4 regions of the Paenibacillus sp. FSL H7-0350 genome follow, and region 3 is predicted to be linked to each of the others. Evidence: predicted binding sites of a transcription regulator. Region 3 holds the regulator's gene; each other region holds the start of a gene.

Evidence for each region. The regulator Rex, encoded in region 3, represses fermentation and respiration genes when NADH is low (regulators of the CRP and FNR family bind a similar motif). The targets are predictions, from matches to a motif close to TTGTGAAATATTTCACAA.
Region 1: NYE24_RS21560 (phosphoketolase family protein) is a predicted target of Rex. The motif match lies at 1,833-1,850, and genes of this name have one in related genera.
Region 2: nirB (nitrite reductase large subunit NirB) is a predicted target of Rex. The motif match lies at 1,558-1,575, and genes of this name have one in related genera.
Region 4: NYE24_RS19880 (cytochrome ubiquinol oxidase subunit I) is a predicted target of Rex. The motif match lies at 1,082-1,099, and genes of this name have one in related genera.

What each region holds. Positions count from the first base shown of each region.
Region 1 is NZ_CP151972.1:4,687,242-4,690,413, forward strand. It holds gene NYE24_RS21550 (response regulator) at 1-869, shown strand, start outside; gene NYE24_RS21555 (GntR family transcriptional regulator) at 963-1,685, shown strand; gene NYE24_RS21560 (phosphoketolase family protein) at 1,964-3,172, shown strand, end outside.
Region 2 is NZ_CP151972.1:2,008,823-2,011,994, forward strand. It holds gene nirB (nitrite reductase large subunit NirB) at 1-1,454, opposite strand, end outside; gene NYE24_RS09455 (hypothetical protein) at 1,722-2,408, opposite strand; gene ric (iron-sulfur cluster repair di-iron protein) at 2,540-3,172, opposite strand, start outside.
Region 3 is NZ_CP151972.1:1,743,023-1,746,194, reverse strand. It holds gene dinG (ATP-dependent DNA helicase DinG) at 1-1,367, shown strand, start outside; gene NYE24_RS08150 (redox-sensing transcriptional repressor Rex) at 1,506-2,156, shown strand; gene NYE24_RS08145 (amidohydrolase) at 2,146-3,172, shown strand, end outside.
Region 4 is NZ_CP151972.1:4,343,016-4,346,187, reverse strand. It holds gene NYE24_RS19900 (trypsin-like peptidase domain-containing protein) at 1-67, shown strand, start outside; gene NYE24_RS19895 (hypothetical protein) at 70-192, shown strand; gene NYE24_RS19890 (cold-shock protein) at 461-661, shown strand; gene NYE24_RS19885 (cold-shock protein) at 752-982, shown strand; gene NYE24_RS19880 (cytochrome ubiquinol oxidase subunit I) at 1,214-2,602, shown strand; gene cydB (cytochrome d ubiquinol oxidase subunit II) at 2,606-3,172, shown strand, end outside.

The sequences.
Region 1 (3,172 bases), 2.9 Mb from region 3:
AGCTGAATGCCCTGGACTATTTGCTTAAGCCGATTCATATGGACCGTCTGAAGCTTACAGTGCGGAGATTGAATGCTCAGCAGAAGCCTGGCCTGGCAGCCCGGGCAACGTCAGCGCAGACAAGCTGGAGGATGCTGATGCTCGATGCCTTCCGGATCTACGAAGGGAGTCAGGAGCTTCCGTCACTGCAATGGAGAACGGCGAAGGCGCAGGAAATCTTCTTTTATCTGCTGCATCATCGCGGCAAAGTGGTCAGTAAAGCGACTCTAATTGAGCTAATATGGGCTGATTTTGATCCGGACAGGGCCTATCCGCAGTTATATACCGCTGTGTATCATATCCGCAAAATGCTGGAGCCTTTCAGCAGAGAACGGATTCTCCTGCAAAATACGGCGGACGGCTATCTGCTCAAGCTGGATGGGATCTGCCTGGACGTTGATGAGTTTGACCGCTTTATCCAAGCGGGGTTAGAGCTGTCGAATGACACACTGCCTGAATATGAACGAATCCTGAAGCTGTTCAAGAGCGAATATCTGGAGGGGTACGATTATGTGTGGGCGGAGCTTGAACGGCAGAGATTCCAGCTGCAGTGGATTCGGCTCAAGCTGAATCTGGTCCGCTGGTATATGGGGAATGCAGAATATGAACAGGCCTTTAAGCATATTGAACAGGTGTGCACCCGCTATCCGTTAGAGGAGCAAGCGCAATTATTGTACATGCAAATATCGGATAGCATGGGCTTTCATTTTCTGGTGCAAAGACAATATGTATTACTGGAAACGGTTATGGAAGCAGAGGTTGCGGAGAAACCGAGCCGGGAGATTGTCAAATGGTATAGGGATTGGGACAACAAGCGTCAAAAAGGGTGAATCCGTGGATTCATCCTTTTTGCCCTATCTAAATTATGATATATTTAATCTTGAATGAACTGGTTCTGCAAAGACCCGACGAAGGAGCACCCCATGACCCAATTTGTCTACAAGCAGATTATTGCTGACCTCAAAACGAAGATCTTTGCCGGGCAGTACGCCGATATGAAGCTGCCGGATGAGCGCAGTCTCAGCGAGGCGTATCAGGTTAGCCGCAGTACCATTAAGCGTGCGCTGATGAAGATGGAGAGCTCGGGCATTATTTTCAAGAAACGCGGCTCCGGCACCTTCATCAATCCGCTATACATAAAGAACGATTCGATCTTCAATTACGAGGGCTCTAACCTGGGGGTGTCGGATAACTTCCAGATGCACGGCAAGAAGCCGGAGATCAAGGTGCTGAGCTTCGAGGTCATCCGGCCCACGGAGGAGCTTCAGCGGGATTTGTTCCTGATGCCCCATGATTTCGTGTATAAGATCGTGCGTCTGCGTCTGTTTGAAGGTGCGCCCTTCATGATTGAGACGGGATATATTCCGATCAAAATTGTGCAAAATCTCGACCAGACGATTATCGAGGGCTCGATTTTTCATTATCTGGAGGAGTCGCGCAATCTGGCGGTGACTAAATCCTTTTTGTCTATTTTTGCCGAGCCGTCGCTGCCGAATGACCAGGAGCTGCTCCATCTGAAGGAGAATGAACCCGTAGGGATTATGGAAGGAATCTTCTTCCTGGATAACGGCACGCCGTTTGAATTCTCGCATATGCGCTTCCATTATGAGTATCTGAAGTTCAACACGTTCGTGTCTGTGCATTAACGGGTGGACGTTGTAAATAGCATAACTGAGGTATAGCAGGCCGGGAGGAGTCCCGGTCTTTTTGGCATCTTTTCGGACATAACAAATTAATCCATAAATATAAAAAAGAATATAATTTTGTGCGAATTTTGCAGCGAATTTCATACTATGTTCAAAATTTCACAATATTGGACCGTATTAATTTCTAAAAAGATTGAATTTCTGAAATGCCGATGTATGATGTAACTGTAGAAGTGATACATTCAAAATACAAAGAAAAAGATTAGGGAGTGGAAGACATGGGATTAACAATCGAACAGGTGGATTATTCCTCGAAAACGTATCTGGAAAAGCTTGACGCTTACTGGCGTGCAACGAACTACATCTCCGTAGGCCAGCTTTATTTAAAGGATAATCCGTTGTTAAGAGAACCGCTGAAGGATGCAGATGTCAAAGTGAAGCCGATCGGACACTGGGGCACCATCCCTGGGCAGAACTTTATCTATGCGCACCTGAACCGTGTAATCACTAAATATGATCTCAACATGTTCTATATTGAAGGCCCGGGCCATGGCGGTCAGGTGATGGTATCGAACTCTTATCTGGACGGAAGCTACACTGAAATCTACCCCCAGATCACCCAAGACATCCCTGGTCTGAAAAAGCTGTTCAAGCAATTCTCTTTCCCTGGCGGTGTAGCCTCCCATGCTGCTCCTGAAACACCTGGATCCATTCACGAAGGCGGCGAACTGGGTTACTCCCTGTCGCACAGCGTGGGTTCGATTCTCGATAACCCTGATCTGATCTCTGCAGTAGTTGTAGGTGACGGCGAAGCAGAAACCGGCCCTCTGGCCGCTTCCTGGCTGTCCAACCGGTTCATCAACCCGATTACAGACGGTGCTGTATTGCCGATTCTGCATTTGAACGGCTTCAAGATCAGCAACCCTACCATCCTCTCCCGGATGAGCAGAGAAGAATTGACCGCATATTTTGCCGGAAATGGCTGGGAAGCATTCTTCGTAGAAGGCGAGAACCCGGATCTGATGCACCCGGAAATGGCGAAGGTGCTGGATACGATCGTAGAGAGAATTGCCGCAATTCAGAAGAATGCCCGTGAAAATAATGATACTACCCGTCCTGTATGGCCGATGCTGGTCTTCCGTACGCCTAAGGGCTGGACTGGTCCCAAAGCATGGGACGGCGTGCCGAATGAAGGCTCCTTCCGTGCCCACCAGGTGCCGATTCCGGTTGATCAGAAGAACATGAAGCATGCTCCGGCATTGCTTGAATGGCTGAACAGCTACAGACCTGAAGAATTGTTCGATGAGAACGGCCGTCTGAACGCGGATCTGGCTGAGCTGCTGCCAACCGGCGACAGACGTATGGGGATGAACCCTGTAACGAATGCCGGCAAGCTGATCAAAGACCTGCACAAGCCGAACTTCCGCAACTACGCCCTGGATAATTCCGTTCCGGGTCAAGTGATTGCACAGGATATGGCCGTGCTG
Region 2 (3,172 bases), 270 kb from region 3:
ATTCCCTGCTTGGCGCTCTGCTGGAAGCTGTCTCCGAGAACGAATTGCAGAATCTGCTCCACCACTGGCTTACAGCCGCCGCAGGAGCGGGTTGCACCCGTGCAGGCTTTGATCTCATCTACCGTAGTGAAGCCGTTCTCCGTAACAGCATCAACAATCGCTTTTTTGGTTACGCCGTTGCAGCCGCAGACGATTTCTTCATCGGCCATCGCTTCAACAGACATGCCTTTCTTGGCTCCGCCTCCGCCACAGCAGCTTGTGCCCATAACCTCATCATAGATTTCATTGGTCATCTCTGTGCTGTTTTTCACAAGCTTCTGCAGGTTGGCAGATTCCGTTACATCACCGAACAGAACAGCACCGACAATCACATTATTCTTAAGCAAAATCTTCTTGTAGGTTCGCTTCCATTCATCCTTGGCAGAAATGACGGTATGCTCCGGCGTTTCGGTGAATTCACCGGCGGAGAATACATCTACCCCGGAAATTTTGAGCTTGGTTGCTACAACTGAGCCTTCATAGCCCGGAGTCTGTACACCGGACAGATGCTTGGCGAGAACCATGCCCTGCTCGAATAGCGGTGCTACGAGTCCGTAGCAGGTTCCCCGGTGCTCTGTACATTCACCGACAGAATACACATCTGCCATGGAAGTCTGCATATAATCGTCAACTACAATCCCGCGGTTAACGGTGATTCCGCTGTCCTTCGCAAGCTGGACATTCGGCTTGATTCCAACAGCCATCACTACAAACTCTGCCGGCAGCACACTGCCATCACTGAATCGTAGACCAGTCACCCGTTCTTCTCCGGTCAATTCAACCGTCTGCTTGCCCATGGCGAATCTCACACCTTGACGCGTAAGCTCTGCCTGTAGCATTGAAGAAGCGGTACGGTCCAGCTGGCGCTCCATCAGATCCTCCAGCAGATGCACAACGGTAACATCCATGCCCAGATTGACCAGGCCCTTCGCAGCTTCCAGACCCAGCAGTCCTCCGCCGATCACAGCCGCCGTGCGGTACTGCTTCGCCGCTGCCAGCATTGCATCACAATCCGCGATATCGCGGAAGCCGACTACTCCATCCTTGGTGCTGCCGGGTACGGGGAGAATGAAAGAATTCGAACCCGTTGCAATAATTGCTTTATCGTAAGGAACCGCCAGTCCATTATCGGTCAATATTAGTTTGTTCTGATCATCGATCCTGGTGACCGTCGTACCGGTATGCAGTGTAATATGATTATCTTCATACCACCCGAGATCGTTAAGAATGATGTCTTCAATCGATTTGCTGCCTTCAAGTACATAGGACAACATAATCCGGTTATAGTTGGGATGCGGCTCACTGCCGAAGACCGAAATATCATAAGCGCCGCCCAGCTTCAGAATCTGCTCAATAGTGCCTACTCCCGCCATGCCATTTCCAATCAGCACTAACTTTTCTCTTTCCGCTGCCATTGGTAGACCCTCCTTCAGAAACTCTGATTTCTTCAATAACTTACCTGATAGAGAAATTATACTGTCCCCCATTCCATGGCAAGTGTGACCACAGTCACATCTTATGTGAATTTTTTCACACAACTGAAAATGACTTCGCCGTTCTTATATAGGACAATTTCTGGCGTGAAGCATAGAGATTTATTATTCAAAAAAACGGATACCCATGCAGTTTCGCACAGATATCCGTTCATCGGGTACACAATCTCACTCATCTACTTCATTCACTTATTTCAGTACCAGAGAGATCTCCAGCTTGTCCTGTGGACTGAGCTTCATGTCCACTCCATTGCCGAGCAGTCCTTTATCGTTGACCTTCAGTCTCCATTCCTCGCTGCTGAGCGGGGTATATTCCATCACAGTAAGCACCGTCCGGTTATCTTCGGCAAGCTGGACCATACCGCTGTTCTGGAGCAATCCCTTGACGGACATATCCTGCATAAAAGAAAGCACATTCGAATGTGTCAGCTCCGGCTGCTCGCTCCCCCCGTTCACAGTGATGATGACAGGCTGAAACATCTTTCCGGCTCCGGCAGGCCCTGCTGACATCGTAATGGCCGAACCCGGTTCCAGGGTCGTATTCAGCTCTTGAACCTTCTTGCCGTTCACCTGAATCTCCCAGCTCATATCCTGACCCAGGGAAACCTTATTCACCTCAAGAATATTAGTTCCATCCGCTGAAAATGTAACAACGCCACTCTTCCTAAACAGCTCTATTATTGAATTCCCAGGCACGTAAGCTTCGTTAAGCAATCTGGCTGAGCTTCCGGCCATTTCGCTGTCACCCACCTTGACTGAAAAGGTTAGTCCCTGGCCTCCGTTACTGCTGCCGCCATTCCCTGATCCCAAGCCACAACCGCTTGCCGCGGCCAGCAAGAGAAGGCACAGCATTAAGCGCATCCATTTCGTGGACATCCCACGGCACCGCCTTCATATGTATTTCCCGGACTCTTTAAGGATAACGCATAGAGGAAGGGTTCTCAAATCATTTCTGCCGGTATAAAAAGTAAAAAGTCCCCGAAGGGACTTATCCATTGCAGCCGGTCCTATTGATAACGCAGGAACAGAATGTTGTTCTCCAGATGCACATGCTCGAAGGTCATGCCTTCCAGTTCTTCAAGACGGGCATAGGTCAGGCGATAAGTCGTGCAGGCATGCGCGGGCGGTGTATAGTCATTAGTAACTCTACGCAGCTCACGCAGAATCTCTCCCGCCCCGTCATGCTCAGCTTCCAGATTATGCAGCAATCCGCGCAGCTCAGTAAGTCCTTCTTCAGTCGGGTTCTGGGTGTAGGCTAGCATCTTAGGGAATTCGCTCTCTTCTTCCTTCGCCGTATGCTGCAACAGCTCTTCACGCAGCATATTGAACAGACGGTGCATTTCTCCCAGATGCGGTGAATCCTCACCATGAACGCGGAACACCTTGGTTACATTTTGACTGATAAGCGGAAGCTCTTCACGCAGATAACGGTGATGCTTGTTCACAATATAATCCACCAGCTCCTCTGACGAAGCCTCGTTCCAGGCGGTATCCTCTTCCAGCACCGGATGCTGTTCCTGCAGCTTGTTCAGCTCCTGTACCATTGCTGCCGGGTCAAGACCCTTCTCAGCAGCGGCTTCAGCCAGCGGCTTTGCGCCTCCGCAGCAGAAATCGATCCGCTGTGCTTTGAAATAATCTGC
Region 3 (3,172 bases):
ATAAGGATAGCCGGAGCGGGCAGCTGCCTGCCCTCCGCCAGAGTCTGCAGTCTTCGGGCAGTGAGCAGGCTTCCGAATGGAGCGGCGTGATCGACCGGATCTATCCCGATCTGCTGACGGTGAAGGAATCTTGGGATGCGCTCAGCGACCGGCTCTTCAGCCTGCTGCCCGAGCGCAGCGATGCCGGAGCCGGTGAAGCAGGCCAACTGGTGGCCCGCCTGCAGCCGGGCAAGAAGCCGAAGGATTGGGAGGAGTTGGCGGCCCTTGAGAATACGCTGAACCTCAGTCTGAGCGATATCATCCGCAAGGGTGACAAGATGCTCAGTGAGATGCGTGACACGGACAGCCAATCCTCCTCGGACAGTCTTGTGACCGATATCGGCGGGTTATTTAAGGATCTGGCATCCATTAGAGAGCAGATCCGCTTCTTCATGAGCCTGAACGATGAGAATATCGTGTATTGGCTGGAGGGAAGCGGTAATTATAAAGGCAAGTCGCTGCAAATGTATGCCGTTCCTGTAGATGTCAGTACCCAGCTCAGGGAGCTGTTCTTCGACAAGAAGAAGAGTATTGTCCTGACCTCGGCCACCTTATCCGTGGATAAGTCCTTCCAGTTCATGATCGATAACCTGGGCCTTGGTGAAGCTGCGGAGCAGGGGCGTCTGATGACAGCGCTGCTTCCGTCGCCGTTTAAATACCGGGAGCAGGCTCTGCTGGTCATTCCCCGCGACTTCCCGAGCGTCAAGGGAAGTATAGGGGATGCCCGTTTTGTGGACACGCTTGTTCATTCCCTCGCCGAGACTGCTGTAACTACACGAGGGCGAATGCTGGTGCTGTTCACCTCCTACAAGATGCTGCGCCAGGTCTATGACCCGCTGAAGGAGGCGCTTGCCTCCCAGGATATCGCGGTGCTCGGACAAGGTGTGGAGGGCGGCAGCCGGAGCAAGCTGATCCGCCGCTTCCAGGACAGCCCGGCTTCGGTCCTGCTCGGTACCAGCAGTTTCTGGGAAGGGGTAGATATTCCGGGAGAAGCATTGACCTGCCTGGCGATTGTCAGACTGCCGTTCCAGCCGCCGAATCACCCGCTGGCAGAAGCGAAGTCGGAGCTGCTTCAGGCACAGAAGAAGAACCCGTTCATGAAGCTGTCCGTGCCGCAGGCAGTCATCCGCTTCAAGCAGGGCTTCGGGCGGCTGGTCCGCACGGCGCAGGACCGGGGCATCGTAATTGTGTACGATACTAGAGTAATTGAATCGCATTACGGAAAGTACTTCCTGTATTCACTCCCCGGTCCCAAGATGGAGCATATGCTCACCGAGCAGATGGTCCCGAGAATTGCCGAATGGCTGGAAGACGGCGGGGTTTCCTAATTCATCTGCTATTGCTATTATTAATAAGTCATGATTAACCTGAAGATCCGTTCCCGCCCTGTCCTGCCGATCCGGCAGGCGGGGGGCACGGTTGCTATAATTGAACGGGTATAACACAACTATTAAGGAGGAGAATACATGAAATCGGATAAAATATCGGAGGCCGTCGTGCGCAGGCTCCCAGTGTACCTGCGTTTCCTGAACGATCTCCAAAAACGTGAAATCTCCACAGTCTCTTCTCAGGAGCTGGGCCAGAAGCTTGATCTGAATCCCGCCCAGATCCGTAAGGATTTGGCTTACTTCGGTGATTTTGGCAGGAAGGGTATCGGCTACGATGTATCCTATCTAATTGAGAAGATTCGCCATATCCTGAAGCTTGACCAGCAAATTAATGTTGCACTGGTTGGAGCCGGTAATCTCGGTCATGCCTTGTCTAACTACAACGCTTACTTGAAGGATACGATGAAGATTACTGCGATCTTCGATGCCTACCCGCCGAAGGTGGGCCAGCAGATCAACTCGCTGGTTGTGCAGCCGATGGAGGAGTTAAGCAGCACAATCCGCTCGCAGGGCATCCGCATCGGGATTATTACCGTACCTGACAGCGAAGCCCAGAATGTAGCTGATATTCTTGTGGACTCCGGCATTGAGGCGATTCTGAACTTCGCACCGGTTATTCTCAGGACGCCTGCCAATATCCGGATTCATGCCGCAGATTTCACCACAGATCTGCAGAGCCTGGCCTATTATTTGCATGATGGAAAGGATGAGGCAGAAGATGAGCAGTAAGATCACGATAATCAAGAACGGGCACTTCCTGGTTCCGGGCAGCGACAAGCCGGTTCTAAGCGGGTATATGACCCTGGAGAATGATCTGATTACTTACATAGGTGAAGCTGAGCCGGTAGTGGAGGATGGCGCTCAGGTCGTAGACGGCAGCCGTCTGCTGTTCATGCCGGGTCTGGTCAATACCCATGGGCATACGGCCATGTCACTGCTGCGCGGATACGGCGACGATATGGTGCTTCAGACTTGGCTGCAGGAGAAGATGTGGCCGATGGAAGAGAAATTCACTGGTGATGATGTATATTGGGGAACCTCGTTGTCCGTACTGGAAATGCTGAAGGGCGGCACAACCACCTTCCTCGATATGTATGATCATATGGACCGGGTAGCGGAAGTAACGGAGCAGTCCGGTATTCGTGCGGTGCTGATGCGCGGCGTAATTGGGCTGTGCCCGGAAGAGGTACAGCAAGCAAAGCTCGCTGAGGCGGTTGCTTTTGCCCGTAACTGGCACTGCAAGGCTGACGGCAGAATTACAACTATGCTCTCACCGCACGCTCCGTACACCTGTCCTCCAGAGTTTTTCATGAAGTTTGTGCAGGCTGCCCATGATCTGGACCTGCCGATGCATACCCATATGTCCGAGACGCGCCATGAAGTGGAGCAGAACGTTGCTGACTACGGCCTTCGTCCGGTCGCACATCTGGAGAAGCTGGGGATGTTCACCCGTCCTTCGCTCATTGCCCACGGGGTTCATCTGAACGATGAAGAGATCGGGATTCTGGCCAGCTATAACGTTGGCGTGTCGCATAACCCCGGCAGTAACCTGAAGCTGGCCAGCGGGGTTGCACGTGTTCCTGAGCTGCTGCGAGCCGGGGTTAAGGTCTCCCTGGGTACAGACGGCGCGGCAAGCAACAACAATCTGGATATGTTCGAAGAGATGAGGCTGGCGGCTCTGATCCACAAGGGCGTAAGCGGTGATCCTACAGCGGTACCGGCTCCTGAAGCGCTACTGATGGCCA
Region 4 (3,172 bases), 2.6 Mb from region 3:
TACCTTCTACCGCAATGGTGAAGTGAAGCAGACAACAGTTCAGCTTCTTGAGAAGCCGGAGGAATAAAATTGGAAATGGCCGTATATAATAATGAGGCAGTCACGATTACGGAAACAGTTGAAGCCGTCCTTTTCAGGAAAAAAGAAGAGGGCGGGGCTGTTTCAAGAATAAATAAATGGGGTAACTGGTAGTAATGGGTATAAATATTACAAATTAATACGACTGGTAGCCCTTACATTGGGAAGTGGCCCTTATAAGGGGAAAAACGGAGAAATTAGGATAGAACAGCTTGCCTTTGTTATTAAGGTGTGGTAACATGAAATTATTCATACATTGATACCTTATTCTCGCATTGAAAAGGGCTGTCAACCAAAGATACAACCTTTCTCAATGTGTGAATTTTTTCTTTGTCTGAAGATAAAAAGAACATATTAATTTAAATTTGTGGAGGTAACACACATGCAAACAGGTACAGTTAAATGGTTCAACGCAGAAAAAGGATTCGGTTTCATCGAAGTTGAAGGCGGAAGCGACGTATTCGTTCACTTCAGCGCAATCACTGGCGACGGCTTCAAAACTTTGGACGAAGGCCAACGCGTTGAATTCAACGTTGTTCAAGGCAACCGCGGACCACAAGCCGAAAACGTTGTAAAACTGTAATTAATAGAAGACACCGTCCCCGCTTGTGAAAGTTGGGACGGTCTTTTTTTATCATTACTTGCTTGCAACATAAAGGAAGGAGGAACGGCAATGAACTACCGGAAAAAGCCTTTGGAGGAAGTACCGGAAGAAAATACCGCAATTTGGGCCTGTACCAATGAGGATTGCAATGGATGGATGAGGGATAATTTCGCATTTGAACACGCGCCTTCCTGCCGTCTCTGTCATTCCCCAATGGTTCGTAGCATGAAGATGCTGCCGCAATTGCTTAATTCAAATGGCGATCTCAAATCGCTTAAGAAAGGTATTTCCATTACCTAGACCAATACCTTTATGAATCAAGACAACTATATACTATACATGCTGGATAAATGTAAGACGGTGAAACCGTCTTATTTTTTTTGCTTTCTATATGCAATATTGTGATATTTGTCACAAATATTTTGTTTTTCATGCCTAAACAGGGTGTATAATGTGACAATCATCACACTTAAGGCGTCGGAAATTTGACAAAATAGACATAACGAAATAGGGAGAAGGAAGGGGAGAAATATGGATACAGTACTGCTGTCACGTATACAATTTGCGTCGACGACAATTTTTCATTATTTCTTTGTGCCAGTATCGATCGGACTTGCGCTCATAATTGCCATTATGGAGACCATGTACGTAAGAAAGGGCAATGAAGAGTACAAAAGAATGGCGCAATTCTGGGGGAAGCTGTTCCTGATTAACTTTGCAGTAGGTGTAGTAACAGGGATTTTGCAGGAATTCCAGTTCGGAATGAACTGGTCGGATTATTCGCGCTTCGTCGGTGATGTGTTCGGGGCTCCGCTTGCGATTGAAGCCTTGTTGGCCTTCTTCCTGGAGTCCACATTCATCGGAATCTGGATCTTCGGCTGGGATAAGGTGTCCAAGCGGATTCATCTATTATCGATCTGGCTGGTGGCCTTCGGGACGATGCTGTCGGCATTCTGGATTCTGGCGGCTAACTCCTTCATGCAGCATCCGGTCGGCTTCCAGATTAACAACGGCCGGGCTGAGATGAATGACATCTTCGCACTGATTACAAACGGCCAGCTGCTGGTGGAATTTCCGCATACAGTGCTTGCCGCTTACGCTACAGGTGCCTTCCTGGTAACAGGGATCAGTGCTTACAAATTGCTTAAGAAGCAGGACGTCGCCTTTTTCCGGAAATCATTCGAGATCGCAGCAATTGTAGGGGTTATCTCTTCCTTCGGCGTTGCGGTTGCAGGACATGCACAGGCTCAATATCTGGTAGAGACACAGCCCATGAAGATGGCGGCTTCCGAAGCGCTGTGGGGTGAGAGCGGCGACCCGGCACCTTGGACGGTATTTGCCAATATCGATGTGAAGAACCAAACCAACAGCAATGAAGTTCAGGTTCCGTATCTGCTGAGCTTCCTGTCCTACAGTAAATTCTCCGGTGATGTGAAGGGGATGCTGGAGCTACAGAAGGAGTATGAAGTAGCCTACGGACCAGGAGATTATATTCCGCCGGTCAAAACAACCTTCTGGAGCTTCCGGATCATGGTTGCTGCCGGCACGCTGATGATGCTGTTCGGGGTATATGCTATCTACCTCATGTGGCGCAAAAAGATGGACAGACCCAATACCTGGTTCATGCGCTTCATGTTCTGGGGACTGCTGCTTCCGCCGATTGCCAATACGGCCGGCTGGATTATGACAGAGATCGGGCGTCAGCCATGGACTGTATTCGGACTTATGACTACAGAAGACAGTGTGTCGCCTAATATTACCAGCGGACAGGTGCTGTTCTCGGTGATTACTTTTAACGCGATCTATGCCATATTGGGTGCAGTGCTGGTCGGCCTGTTCGTCAAAGTGATTAAAAAAGGTCCTTATGCTATGGATAACGAACACGGTGAATCCCACGATCCGTATAACAAGGAGGGCTAACCAATGTCACTTAATGAATTATGGTTTCTGCTGATTGCGGTGCTGTTCGTCGGCTTCTTCTTCCTGGAAGGCTTCGACTTCGGTGTAGGGATGGAGACACAGATATTGGCCAAGAATGATACGGAGCGCCGGATACTGATCAATTCGATTGGGCCGTTCTGGGATGCGAATGAGGTATGGCTGATTACGGGTGCCGGTGCAATGTTCGCGGCCTTCCCGCATTGGTATGCTACGCTGTTCAGCGGTTTCTATATACCGTTTGTAGTTGCTCTGCTGGCGTTGATCGCCCGTGGTGTCGCATTCGAGTTCAGAGGTAAGCGTGATTCCAAGACTTGGCAGAAAACATGGGATGTCTGCATCTTCTTCGGCAGCTTCCTGCCGCCGTTCCTGCTCGCCGTGGTATTCGCCAGCTTCATCAAGGGCTTGCCGATCGACAAGGATATGCAGATGTATGCCGGATTCTTCGATATCGTCAATACGTATACAGTGGTTGCAGGGATTACGGTTGTCCTGCTGTGTCTGGTACACGGGCTGATGTTCACTACGCTCCGTACGCTTGGAGATCTGCAG